Regions from separate parts of the Cytobacillus sp. OWB-43 genome, predicted to be linked through region 2. Evidence: riboswitches for the same ligand, from Rfam matches in the RefSeq annotation. Region 2 holds a riboswitch; the other holds the start of a gene.
What was found. Region 2 has a riboswitch for S-adenosylmethionine ahead of metK (methionine adenosyltransferase). Riboswitches for the same ligand answer to the same signal wherever they lie in the genome.

Region 1 (7,274 bases), on a different contig from region 2:
ATTCACTGATAGTGAGACATCCTTTAATGCATGGATGCTTCCTTGTTTTCCTGTAAAGGTTTTGGTTATATTCTTAAGCTCTATCATGATTTGATGCTCCCTCCGTAACGCTCATTTTTAATCATTTTACCAAGAGACGATAACTGATCCGTCAAATTCCTCTTCAACAAACTTTTCAATTTCTTCACTGCGGTAGATATCAGCTAATTTTTCAAGAATTTCATCATCTTTATTCTCCGTACGGACAGCAGCGTGGTTTACGTAAGGTGAATCCTTAGGCTCGATAAAGATAGCGTCTTTAGAAGGGACAAAACCAGCTTCAATTGCAAAGTTCGTGTTAATAGCTGCAGCGTCAAGCTCTTCTAGCTGACGAGCGATTTGAGCAGAGTCAAGTTCAATAAATTCATAGTTACCATTGTTTTTTTCAATATCACGAACTGTTGAATTAATACCTGTTTCAGGATCTAATTCGATTAATCCCGCTTTTTCAAATAGTAATAGAGCTCGGCCACTATTTGTTGGGTCACTCGGAAGACCGATTTTTGCGCCATCTTTTAATTCAGCTACATCTTTTACATTGAGTGCATAGATGCCCATCGGGAATGAAACGGTATCAAAAGATTTAACTAAATCTAAATTTCTATCTTCTTTAAATGCATTAAAATAAGGCTCAGTTTGAAAAATGTTTAAGTCAATCTCTTTTTCAGCTAATGCGACATTTGGCATCACATAATCAGTAAATACTTGTGATTTAATGTTGATATCTTCTTCTTTAGCTAATTCAATTACTTTTTCTAAGATTTGCTCATGTGGACCTGCAGTGACACCAATGACTAATTCTTCATCGTCATATAATCCTTCTGTAGAGTTGCTGGCTTCATCACTACCACATGCAGCTAAGCCTGTTAAAGATAAAAAGAATGTTCCAGTTAGTAACCATTTTTTCATGATGTTTGAACTCCTTTTTGTTCATTTTGTTTTTCTAATAATCGAAGTGCTTGTAAAACAGAATGTTCACTTATCTCGTTTTTCATAAAGTGAATAGATTCAGTTGGGCGTATCGCCTTTTTTACAATTGTCTTCATTAATTGCTCATCATTCACATCAATAGTTAGACTAGAGAGACTACTTGGCAATTGCCAGCTCTCATAAAACGGGAGAAGGTAATCAACTTCCGTCCATTTTTCTTCAATGGCCAATTGACCAAGAATCCCGTAAGCGACTAATTCCCCATGAAGAAAATCTTGGGCTGCATCCGCTACGGTTAGTCCATTATGAAACGAATGGGCACCAGCGATTCGTCCTGCCTTTTCGCCGAATCCACCGACCATACCCCCAGTCATGATAATCGTTTCAATCACACGGATAAGTGCTTTTGAGGTTTCGTTTTTGGCTACTGATTGTAGTGCGGCTTCACCATCATTAAGCAATGTATCTCGGCAAATTTTAGCTGAAAATTGCGAAACTTGTTTAGGTACAGGAAGTGTTTCTTCAGGGTAAAAACTTTCAATTAGAGCTTCAGCTTCATAAAACTTGGCTAATGTATCCCCAATTCCTGCTTTTAAATAAGTAATAGGCGCTTTAGCAATAATTTCAGGTTCAACCAATACGAGGGTTGTCGCAATAGGGAACTCGGTATAATGAGTAAAGCTGCCTTCTTCATTATAAAAAACACTTAATGGTGTCCATGCGGCACAGGTAGCTGCGATTGTCGGTATAAGAATGGATTGAACAGATGCTTCAATCGCAACTGCTTTTGTTATATCTAATGCTGTCCCACCACCAATACCTATTACGCCATTAGCACCATCATTTGTTATTATTTCTTGGATGTCATGGACCTTTTTTAAGGTAGTGTGACCATCTATATAATGAAGGTGAATGTTGTTATCTATTACTTCCTTGGGCAAGTAGGGTTGCACGGCTTGCCAAGCTTTTTTACCGGTTATTATATGGTATTTGGAAACAGAAATATCTTTAAGTAGGTCGGGGAGTTCTGTTAGAATGCCTGAACCTAATAAATAATGTCCTGGAGCCCCTTTTACGATTGTTACAGTCATTTCCTCTCCTCGTTTCTCTTTTGATGTGATGATAAAAACAAAAATGCCTCTCATCATGAGAGGCATAAATATACTAGAATAGTAGTAAACCTCTCTCATATATCAAAATACCAAAAAGTATTTTGCAGGATTTAGCACCTGTTCATATGGGTATATGAATGGTTGCCGGGCGTCGCAGGGCCAGTCCCTCAGCCGCTCTTTATAAGAGAAAATGCTTTATTAAATTATATTCATAATATTATCTATTACATGAAAAGTCAATAACATAATTGAAATTAATCATTAAACTAGTGATGGTGTTCTACTTGTGGGGTGTTTTCTTCAATCGGATGAATTGAGTTCTTCGCTTCTTGATGAATTCCCGATGCACAGATAATGGCGATGCTTAATAAGAATGTTAGATAGAAGGGCACAGGTCGATTTTTCAATGCTTCCTTTAATGAATGTTTTTTGTGCATGAGAAGCATCATGGCAAAAATACTAATTAAATAAATCAGATCCATGCTAATGATCATAAATGTAACTTCACTGGGTACCAACATAATGCCTAGCATTGCCCCCATCATACTTCCCATGAGACTTGACGCTTGAGCTTCAACGAGTCCGTTTGTTGTAAACGGTAGTCCTATAAAAATGGCAATGACAGCGCTAATGAGAATTGATAATACAGTTGCTTTAGCCATTTCTGGTAACCACACAGATATAATCAAACCGATTGTTAAGCTACTCGTCATACCAACCACCATGGGAATACATTTAGAATATTTTGTAGCTATTTCTTTCTTTTTTCTAACGGCACTAATAAAGAAAAAGAAACTGTAGCCGACAACTAGAAAAAGACTGAACAAAGCAAGCATATACAAATTACCCTCCTTTGGATGCTCATAAAATACCTCGATGCCTCCTTTCATATATATTTTGTATCGTAGTGATTATGTCAGTGCAATGATAAGAAACTTTTTATACTGTTCATTCGTAAATGAATAAAGCAATATTTTCAAACTAAGAAAAGTGGTAGTCTTGGTTTATAAGTTTTCATTCAGAACAGTTTTATAAAAAAAGGAGTTTTTATATGAGGGAAGAAATAAAGATTAGACCGATACATATAAATGATGCAAGAGATATTCATGAAATGCATAGGCAAGATTCTATTATTCAACAAACAATGGCCTTATCATCGAGGAGATTAAAAGATATTGAAGATTATATTGAAGGACTTACATAAGAAGACCATGTATTTGTTGCAGAATGTAACGGTCATGTTCGAGGGATAGCTTCCTTAGAAGAGAGAAGTGGAAAGTTAAGATATAGCGGGAATGTGTCCATCTCTATTAATGAAGAAGTACAAGGAAGAGGGATTGGCAAGACGCTTCTTGAGCGAATAGTAAAGCTTGCCGATGAAGAGTTAGGACTCATCAGATTAGAGTTAGATGTATGTGCAGATAATATAAGGGCGATTGCATTATATGAAATGTTTAACGAGGCTTTGTCTAGCTCCGGACGCCATCGGCTCGAGGTCATAAGCCAATCCGTCAAAAAGGTTAAAAAACAACCTTTCTGCCGGCTCGTCTTATGCTTGTCACCGATAAGCGGGCGCCCTGCGCTTTTCTAATTTATAGATGTTATTATTATGGGAAGAATTAAAGAGAACCTTTAAATAGAAACGATTTAATGTTAAAATTTCACTTCCTGCACGTTAATTAAATCATAACTAAAGGAGAACAGCTGCTTTGAATCACTTAATAATGGAACAACTAAAAACCTATTTTAAAGGAATCAACCCAGATGATTTAGTTATGGAGCAGATGGAATTTGAAGAAAATGTGTATGATATCCTGTTGGAAGATTGGGGAGAGTCAATTGGCTCGGTTCGTATGGATGAATTAGGTGTGGCAGAGTTTTTCATTTATACGGATGAACTAGATGAAATTCCAGGGGAAATGAGTAAGTTTGATATGATCATGCAAGCAGAGCAGTTTATAGAAAGGTTCTATGATTCGACTTTCAGGCATGGGTTATATTTGTCAGCATACATTGACTTAGGTGAATATCATATGATTTTATATAATCGCAAAGATGAGCGGTTGAATAAGGAACTCCCTCATTCTGGAATTAGTTTTACAATGCTTAGTAATGGGGTATTAAGTGCAGTCGAAAGAGAAAGCATGGATTTTGAACTTGTCTATCCCAAAACACTGATTACGAATGAAGAAGCGAAGCGGATTTATTTAAATCATTTAGGAATTCTACCTGTTATTGCAAAGTATGATAATAACATATTTGTCAATGGTGATGATGAGTATCACTATGTTTATCAGTTGGAGGATTTTATTCTTGGTGTACACACAAATGGGGGAATACTTACCTCGGATTCGTTTGGTGTTGGCAAAACGCTGATGACATCCTTACCCGATTTGGCTGAATTTATAGATATTTATACATTGGCGGGAATGACGGAAGACCATATGCTTGTAGCTGAAGCAAAAACGAAAAGTGGTAGACTAGAGGTATGGAGTAAGTTACCTAAAAAATCTTTACGGGTGAGTGAGGAAGATTTATTAGATGATGAATTAGATATCCCTGGTGCGATAAAATTTGTATTCAATGCGGATGGAAGACTGCTTAAATTAATGGGCTTAGATGATTCTGAAACGTTTGTTTCTGGACATGTTAATTCGAAAGTGGCGCTTTTAACTGCTACATCAGTGTTACAAGCAGTTTGTGATAACCCTCATGATTATTTTAAACTGCAACAATTAGACAATAATGGAATAAGTCAAAAACCCGCAAACGGCATATACGATTTTACGTTTATTCGACAAGAAAGGGGCGTTCAAGTAGCTGATGCTTTGGTTCATATTCAAATAGACGATACAGGCTTGGTGAAATATGTAGATGTAGATAGTGAGGTACTCCAAGACTTCTCAAAGGTATCATTTGTCGCAAGCCTTACATTTAAAGCGGCAACAGAAATGATTAAGGAAAAGCTTTTTATGGAATTAAGCTGGGGAAAGAATATAGAGAAGCATCAATACACATTAACTTATTTACCGACCTATCCACTTACTACTGGTCATATTAAAATGATTGATATGAATACAGGGGAACCGTGGGTTATTGACACGAGTTGTATGGATCAATATTAAAACGAATACTGCCTTTTATGCTGAATAATGTATAAAGGCATTTTTTAATTAAGTGGCTAATACAAAGATACAAGGCTAAAGGTCTTGAAAATCGAGTTTAATATATTTTTAATTGGGTAAAAGGTGTAAGGGATTTGTCGAACGGTTGTGTATTCTGTCAGACAAAGAATAATAAATAAAATTTGTCTTAAACTATAACAAAGGTTTTTAGAGGCAGATTAAAGTGAAGTAGAAAAGATTTTTGGGAAAGGAACAATCTATGAAGAGAGTATCGAATGTTTTTTGGATAACTGTAGTAATTGTATTTATTTTTGTCGCTTTAGGTGTAGCGATTCCTAGTGTGTTCGAAAGGATAACAGCTAATTTACAAGATTTATTAACAAATGGTTTTGGATGGTATTACCTTATTTTGGTAACGATCATTGTCGTATTTTGTCTATTTCTCATTTTTAGTCCTATTGGCTCGATTAAATTAGGGAAACAGGATTCTAAACCGGAATTCTCTACTATCTCTTGGTTTGCGATGTTGTTTAGTGCTGGTATGGGCATCGGGCTTGTATTCTGGGGAGCGGCAGAACCGGTATCTCATTATGTCACACCTCCACTGGCGAACGGAGAGACAGATGAAGCGTTTAGAGAATCTTTACGATATACTTTCTTTCATTGGGGCATACATGCATGGGCTATATATGGACTTGTCGCTTTAGTATTAGCCTATTTTCAATTTAGAAAAGATGAACCGGGTTTAATCTCAGCCACATTAAAGCCTCTTTTTGGAAAAGCGATGGACGGTTTTTGGGGTACACTAATTGATGTATTGGCTGTATTTGCAACAGTTGTAGGGGTAGCAACGACCTTAGGGTTTGGTGCAGCACAAATTAATGGAGGATTAACGTATTTATTCGGGATCCCTGACAGTTTTATAGTACAAGTAATCATCGTTGCGATTGTCACAGTATTATTTATGCTTTCAGCGTGGTCAGGCTTGAGTAAAGGCATTCAATATTTAAGTAATGTAAATATGGTTTTAGCAGTAATATTGGTACTGCTTGTCTTTGTTTTAGGTCCAACAGTACTTATTTTAAATATGTTCACAGATACGATAGGTGGTTACATACAAAATATAATGCGAATGAGTTTTAGTATTTCACCACTGAATGAGGACCATCGATCATGGATAAATGATTGGACTATATTTTACTGGGCATGGTGGATTTCATGGTCTCCATTTGTCGGAATTTTTATCGCTCGTGTTTCAAAAGGTAGAACAATAAGAGAGTTTATCTCAGGTGTACTATTAGCTCCAGCGTTAGTTAGTCTTTTCTGGTTTGCGGTATTTGGTACATCAGCCGTGGACGTTCAAAGAAGTGGAGCGGTTGATTTAAGTCAATTTCCAACGGAACAAGTACTATTTGGTGTTTTCAGTGAGTTTCCAGGGTCTATGGTGATTTCGATTATTGCTATTCTATTGGTAGCCATTTTTTTCATTACTTCAGCAGATTCGGCCACATTTGTGCTAGGTATGCAAACAACTTATGGCTCTTTAAATCCTCATAATTCTGTTAAGCTGACTTGGGGAGTGGCACAATCATTAGTAGCCTTAATTTTGTTATATAGTGGGGGCTTACAAGGTTTACAAAATGCATTGATTATTTCCGCTTTCCCTTTCTCATTTATAATGATATTAATGATGATTTCAATTTATCGGTCATTAATGCAAGAAAAGAAAGAATTGGGTTTATATATTAAACCGAAGAAAAGAAAAAAAGAGCAATAAATAAAAGAAGCGCGGGGCTTTTATTCGCGCTTCTTTTTAGTTACAGTAAAGTATCATTCTTTATTTTACTTTTCTTAAAACCATCATACGAAGCATAAACAGCTGAAATGATTGTAATCGCAATAGATACCCCAATAATTGTGTCAAGAATTGAGCTTATACTTGTTGTTGTTGTGTTAAAGAGCTGACTAAGTTCATTGATTAAATTACTGTGAAAGAGATTTGGTTGCAGAATAATTAATAGGAACAAAATTGTATACAAGAGTTGATAGATAGTGTTAATGGTTGCTA
Region 2 (7,274 bases):
GGCATGGGTTCTATCGTCTTAGATGGAGCAGAAATTGGTGAAGGTGCATTTATCGGAGCAGGTAGTCTTGTTCCTCAAGGTAAAATCATCCCTCCAAACACTTTAGCATTTGGTCGTCCAGCAAAAGTAGTGCGTGAATTAAATGACGATGATAAAAAGGATATGGAACGGATTATACGAGAATATGCTGAGAAAGGGCAGTATTACAAAGCACAAAAAAAAGAAAGGCAATAACTTCTGATAAATTCTGCTCAATCGCCGATAATAAGTGGAAGACATTTTTTAGGTGGTGTAATTGTTGAAATTTATTATTGTATTGGCATTAATTTTGTTAGTTTATTTATTTATTAAACTGCTAAAAAATGGTGCTAAACAACTGCTTATCCTTCTTCTTATTTTAATCTTCCTTCTTCCTTCTCCGAAAGCAACAACGGAACACGCTGATGCTGCCCTTTTCCGAGAGAACAAATGGGCGGAAGGAACAAACAATGAAGAATTTATCGTAAAAATAAAACAACAAGTATTATTAGACATTCCGGTCATATCACAATTTCCAGAACTCCCTCGCGGATGTGAGGTTACAAGCCTTGCGATGTTACTCAACCACGCAGGCGTAACTGTGGATAAAATGACTTTAGCTAAAGAAATTAGGAAAAACCCTGCAACCTTTGAAAAAAAAGATGGCAAGATTTATTATGGTCACCCCAATGACGGTTTTATTGGCGATATGTACTCTTTTAACAATCGAGGTCTCGGTGTTTACCATACGCCTATTAAAGAGCTGGCAGAAAACTATTTACCAGAGAGGATTCATGATTTTACTGGTGATGACTTTTCGTCAATCAAAACACATCTCTCTAATGAGAAGCCTGTCTGGGTGATCATTAATACGAAATACAATGAACTGCCTGATGCTTATTTTCAGACATGGCACACACCAAGCGGCGTAATTGACATTACGTATAAAGAACATTCCGTTTTAGTGACTGGATACGATGAACAATATATATACTTTAATGACCCCTTCTCTAATATAAAAAATAAGAAAGCACCTATCAAAGAGTTCCAGGCCGGTTGGGAACAAATGGGCAGGCAGGCAATTACTTATTTAAATTAGTAAAGTACAGTTAAGACATTTAGAATTTTTTTACTTTAACAACAAGAAAACCCGAACTCAGTTCGGGTTTTCATTCTTTTTCACAGTTGTTGACTTAAAGGTGTGCTGTTGTTGCTGAAATAAATTGCTTTTCAAAATCATATTTCTTTTCAATAAACACATCATGCCACACAATAAACATAAGTACCGTCCAGATTTTCCTACTATAATCTGCTTTTCCTTGTGCATGCATTTCAAGTAAGTTTACTACATACTCTTTATTAATTAAATAATCTGTATGACTTTCTTTAATTAACGTTTTCGCCCAATCATACATCTCATCTTTTAACCAATGACGGATAGGGACCGGGAAGCCTAACTTTTTACGATTCAACACATGTTCCGGCACAATACCTTCCGCTGCCTTACGAAGGATATATTTCGTTGTTTGATGAGACGTTTTTAAATGAGTTGGGATGGTTGAAGCCACATTAAAGACCTCTTTATCAAGGAATGGTACCCTCAATTCTAATGAATGTGCCATCGTCATTTTATCTGCTTTTAAAAGAATATCTCCGCGCATCCAAGTATGAATATCAATATACTGCATTTGATTAACCGCATCATAGGCTGCACTTTCAGCATATAATGGACGGGTAATATCTTTAAAATCATTCTTCTCATTATAAACCTGCAATAATTCTCTTTTTTCATGTTCTAAGAACATTTTCGCATTGCCAATGTAGCGTTCTTCCATTGGCGTCGTTCCTCGTTCAATAAAGCTCTTACCCCTCATCCCCTCTGGCATGATTCGAGAAAGGGTACGCAATAACTTTCTTCCTGCCGAAGGCATTTTACTAAAAATTTCCAAATCCTGTGGTTCACGATATATATTATATCCACCAAACAATTCATCAGCACCTTCGCCTGATAATACCACCGTTACATGTTTTCTTGCTTCCCTTGCGACAAAGTAAAGTGGAACGCAAGCAGGGTCCGCTAATGGATCATCCGTGTGCCACATAATTTTTGGAACTTCTTGCATATATTCTTCTGGAGAGATGATATAGCTTATATTTTCAACACCTAGTTTTTCAGCTGTTTCTTTAGCCACATCCACTTCACTAAAACCATCTCTTTCAAAACCTACTGAAAACGTTTTAATATTAGGGTGAAACTGTTTTGCTATTGATGCAATAATAGAAGAATCAATCCCGCCGGATAAAAACGAACCTACGGGTACATCACTGCGCATATGCATTTTAACTGAGTCAGTTAAAACATCTTGAATCTCTTTAATAAACTGAGATTCTTCTTTTTGTACAGGTTGGAAATGTGCTTTCCAATAACGCTGGATATGCATAGATCCACCGATTTTCTTCTTGAAATAATGACCTGGCTCAAGTTTCTTTATACCCACCGACATTGTCATCGGTTCAGGTACAAATTGATAAGTCATATAATACTGCAAAGCATCATAATTAATGACATCGTTTTTTAATGCCAACAGGATACTTTTCTTTTCAGAGGCAAAATAAGTGGTTTCACCATCTTCAAAATAATAGAATGGTTTGATTCCAAAAGGATCTCTCGCTCCAAAAACTTCTTGCTTTTCTTTATCCCAAATAACGAAGGAAAACATACCTCTCAGCTTTTCTGCCGCCTTCTCCTTGTAATAACTGTACAAAGCAATAATCACTTCAGTATCCGAATTAGTTTCAAAAGTTAGTCCTTTATTGATTAATTCCTCACGTAGTTCAACATAGTTATAAACTTCTCCATTAAAAATAATCCAGTATTTACCATTGTCATAAGTCAGTGGTTGATGACCACTTTCAATGTCTATAATACTTAATCGACGGAAGCCAAATTGGATATGGTCTGCACGATAATATCCTGAATCATCTGGTCCACGATGAGTAATAATGTTATTCATATTCTCAAATTGCTTATCTGCTTCTTGTACTTTTTGTGCTTGATCATGTATACAACCAATAAAACCACACATTATGTACGTCACCTACTTTTTATTTCATCTAGTTTGTATTTTTTCCCATACCTTGTATAGACGATAAGTTATTTTAAAAAGTTTCACCTTTCGAAAAAAAAATGGAATGATTTATGCTAGGCAGTATGTTCATGTTTACTTCTTCATATACTTAAGGATGTTTATTCTTTACCCTCAATTTAAGACGAAAAGATGACAATTATTTTAATTTTATATGAAATCGTTTCCTTAAGGGTTTTTGTCCATTATTAGGGGGCTTAAAATATTATATTTATTTGCTACTGTAATATCTAAAAAAACGACTTTTACTCTTCTATCTTTGGCTATTCCACTTCTTGAAGTACGAGCTAATCGCTTTGGCTCAATTGTACGTTTATTAAAATTTAACGATAGCCCCTTTTCCACATAAAAAAACTGTAGAAAACTCATTAAAGGAGTTTTCTACAGCCATAATTTTCTAATTTATTTTAAAGCTTCCTTACGCAATTCTTCCGCTTTATCTGTGCGCTCCCAAGGTAAATCAATATCTGTACGACCAAAATGTCCATAAGCGGCTGTTTGCTTGTAAATCGGACGGCGTAAATCAAGCATTTTGATAATGCCAGCAGGACGGAGGTCAAAATTGTTTCTAACAACTTTAACTAAAACATCCTCAGATACTACTCCAGTTCCAAATGTATCAATACTGATGGATACCGGCTGAGCAACACCAATTGCATATGCTAATTGTACTTCCGCTTTGTCAGCTAGTCCAGCAGCAACGATATTCTTTGCTACATAGCGAGCTGCGTAAGCAGCTGAACGGTCAACTTTCGTTGCATCCTTACCAGAGAATGCACCACCACCGTGACGTGCATAACCGCCGTATGTGTCAACGATAATTTTTCTACCAGTTAAGCCAGCATCACCTTGAGGTCCACCAATAACGAAGCGACCTGTTGGGTTGATGAAGTATTTTGTGTTTTCATCAATTAATTCAGTAGGAACAACTGGGTTAATTACATGCTCTTTTAAATTGCGTTGAATTTGCTCTAAACTAATTTCTGGATGGTGCTGCGTAGAGATAACAATTGTATCAATACGTACAGGTTTGTTGTTTTCATCATATTCTACTGTTACTTGTGTTTTACCATCTGGGCGAAGGTAAGGTAAGATTTCCTCTTTTCTTACTTCAGCTAAACGGCGAGAAAGTTTATGAGCTAATGAAATAGGTAATGGCATAAGCTCTTTTGTTTCATTACATGCAAAGCCAAACATTAAACCTTGATCTCCAGCACCAATGGCTTCAATTTCTGCATCAGTCATCTGTCCTTCACGCGCTTCTAATGCTTGGTCTACACCCATAGCAATATCAGCTGACTGTTCATCAATAGAAGTTAATACAGCACATGTTTCAGAGTCAAAGCCATATTTTGCACGTGTATAACCAATTTCCTTAATGGTTTCACGAACGATTTTTGGAATATCTACATATGTGGATGTAGTGATTTCTCCTGCAACCAATACAAGACCTGTAGTAACAGACGTTTCCGCAGCAACCCTCGCATTTGGGTCCTGTGATAAAATAGCATCTAATATTGCATCAGATATTTGGTCACTGATCTTATCCGGATGACCTTCAGTTACTGATTCAGAAGTAAACAATCTACGTTTTGTTGACATCTGACTTCCTCCTTATTTATCGAATCAATAAGACTTTATTATAGTCTTTATTTTTGATACGGAACTCATTCCCTTATTTGAATCTTCATTATTTATGGGCCAATGTTTATCTCATACCCTTAATAACCTATGCGCTAACTTGGAATATTGAGAATAAAATGGTTGGTCTTTTTCCCATACATAAATAGTACATTCCAAAAGCCGCTCCTCGTATTCGCCAACATCATGTTAAAAAGCATGAAAAAAAACCTCTTCTCTGATTTAGTGAAAAGGTTGAAGCAAAATGATTCGCGCCTTTCACTCTTATCGTTCAAGGATAGTGAGTAATAAATCCTTGCATCAGGTTAGCACCTTTGCTCATGAAAATGTAGTTGGCAGGTTGCTGGGTTTCATAGGGCCTGTCCCTCCACCAGCTCGGGATAAGAGAGTATCCGTTCAAGGATTCATCATAACTTACACATGGAATATAGTCAAATGTTTTTCATTAACAATTCAATGTAAAAATTGTCATATCCGACTCTATAAACTTTAGTTTTGATAACGGATAATTTTAGTTAAGATCATACCGTTCTTTTTCCTTAATATATATAAAAATTACATTAAATTTGCTGATTATCCTTTTTAAATTTGCAAAAGCTATTTATAATGAATACTGCCTGTATTTGTGACAATTTCATTAATTATATAAAAATGATTTATATAGTATAGACTGAATGAATAAATGTGTTATACTATTTTTGAAGAAATAATCACAAATAGCGACTGAGATGCATATCTCTTAAATAATATTATATAAAGGAAGGTATTCATCAGATGAATTCTGTATCGATAACTGAGTTAAATGATTTACTAAAAGGCGAAAACATCCAAGTTCAATTATCTGTGCCGCAACTAGTTGAAAAAGTATTAAACAGAAACGAAGGTGTTCTTACATCTACTGGTGCAATTCGCGCGACAACAGGTAAGTATACAGGTCGTTCACCTAAAGACAAATATACTGTTGAAGAAGCAAGCTCTAAAGATAAAATTGACTGGGGAAGTGTGAACCAACCAATTTCTGAAGCAGTCTTCAATAACTTATACAACAAGGTGATTGCTTTCTTAAAAGAGAAAGAAGAAGTTTTCGTATTCAAAGGATTTGCTGGTGCGGATAAAAAACACCGTATGCCAATCCAAGTAATTAATGAATATGCTTGGCATAACCTTTTTGCACACCAATTGTTTATTCGTCCTACAGAAGAAGATTTATTAGATCACGAATCTGAATTTACAGTTATTTCAGCACCTAATTTCAAAGCAGACCCAGCAGTTGACGGTACAGCTTCAGAAACTTTTATCATCGTTTCATTCGAACGCCGTATTGTACTTATTGGTGGTACTGAGTATGCTGGTGAGATGAAAAAATCTATTTTCTCTGTTATGAACTACATGCTTCCTGAAAATGGAATTCTCCCTATGCACTGTTCAGCCAATGTTGGCCGCGAAGGTGATGTTGCTTTATTCTTTGGCCTTTCCGGAACTGGTAAAACAACATTATCAGCTGATCCCAACCGTCGTTTAATCGGTGATGATGAGCATGGCTGGTCTCCAAATGGAGTATTCAACATTGAAGGTGGCTGCTATGCGAAGTGTATCGACCTTACACGTGAAAAAGAACCACAAATTTTCGATGCCATCCGTTTTGGCGCTGTACTTGAGAATGTTGTATTAGACAAAGAAACACGCGTAGCAGATTATGCGGACAATACGCTAACGGAAAACACGCGTGCGGCTTACCAATTACAAGCAATTGACAATATTGTTGACCCGAGTATTGCAGGTCACCCGAATACTATTATCTTCTTAACAGCTGATGCTTCTGGTGTATTACCTCCAATCTCTAAATTGAATAAAGAACAAGCAATGTATCACTTCCTAAGTGGATACACTTCTAAGCTGGCTGGTACTGAGCGTGGTATTACTTCACCACAAGCGACTTTCTCCACTTGTTTTGGATCACCATTCTTACCATTACCAGCTCAACAGTATGCAGAAATGCTTGGTAAAAAAATTGACGAGCATAACGCGAAAGTATTCCTAGTAAACACTGGTTGGACTGGTGGAGAATATGGTGTAGGAAGCCGTATGAAGCTTGCTTATACACGAGCAATGGTTGAAGCTGCTCTAGAAGGCGAACTAAATTCTGTTGAGACAGTAACTGACCAAGTATTCGGTTTAGAAATTCCTCAACATGTAACTGGTGTTCCAGATGAAGTACTATTGCCTAACAAAACTTGGCCAGACCAAGATGCATATAATGTAAAAGCAAAAGAACTTGCTAATGAATTCCGTGAAAACTTCAAGAAATTCGGTAATATCTCTAGTGAAATCGCTGAAAAAGGCGGTCCTATCGCTTAATTAAAAAAACCTTCGAGCATCCGACTCGAAGGTTTTTTGTTTCAATAATTTCACTTCACTCATCACTCACTGTTTATTTTTGAGGGTCAAAATACCGGTTCAACCGGCTTC

Region 1: another riboswitch for S-adenosylmethionine. It lies ahead of U9M49_RS20695 (iron-containing alcohol dehydrogenase family protein); the one in region 2 lies ahead of metK (methionine adenosyltransferase).

Annotation. Positions count from the first base shown of each region.
Region 1 covers NZ_JAYEFF010000008.1:105,617-112,890, forward strand. The annotation lists gene U9M49_RS20685 (methionine ABC transporter ATP-binding protein) at 1-87, opposite strand, end outside; gene U9M49_RS20690 (MetQ/NlpA family ABC transporter substrate-binding protein) at 127-948, opposite strand; gene U9M49_RS20695 (iron-containing alcohol dehydrogenase family protein) at 945-2,060, opposite strand; SAM riboswitch class I at 2,153-2,268, opposite strand; gene U9M49_RS20700 (hypothetical protein) at 2,348-2,917, opposite strand; gene U9M49_RS20705 (hypothetical protein) at 3,133-3,285, shown strand; partial or broken gene U9M49_RS20710 (GNAT family N-acetyltransferase) at 3,301-3,672, shown strand; gene U9M49_RS20715 (hypothetical protein) at 3,791-5,206, shown strand; gene U9M49_RS20720 (glycine betaine uptake BCCT transporter) at 5,466-6,983, shown strand; gene U9M49_RS20725 (HAAS signaling domain-containing protein) at 7,024-7,274, opposite strand, start outside.
Region 2 covers NZ_JAYEFF010000006.1:150,105-157,378, forward strand. The annotation lists gene U9M49_RS18820 (gamma carbonic anhydrase family protein) at 1-234, shown strand, start outside; gene U9M49_RS18825 (C39 family peptidase) at 299-1,117, shown strand; gene asnB (asparagine synthase (glutamine-hydrolyzing)) at 1,212-3,104, opposite strand; gene metK (methionine adenosyltransferase) at 3,567-4,766, opposite strand; SAM riboswitch class I at 5,067-5,192, opposite strand; gene pckA (phosphoenolpyruvate carboxykinase (ATP)) at 5,580-7,163, shown strand.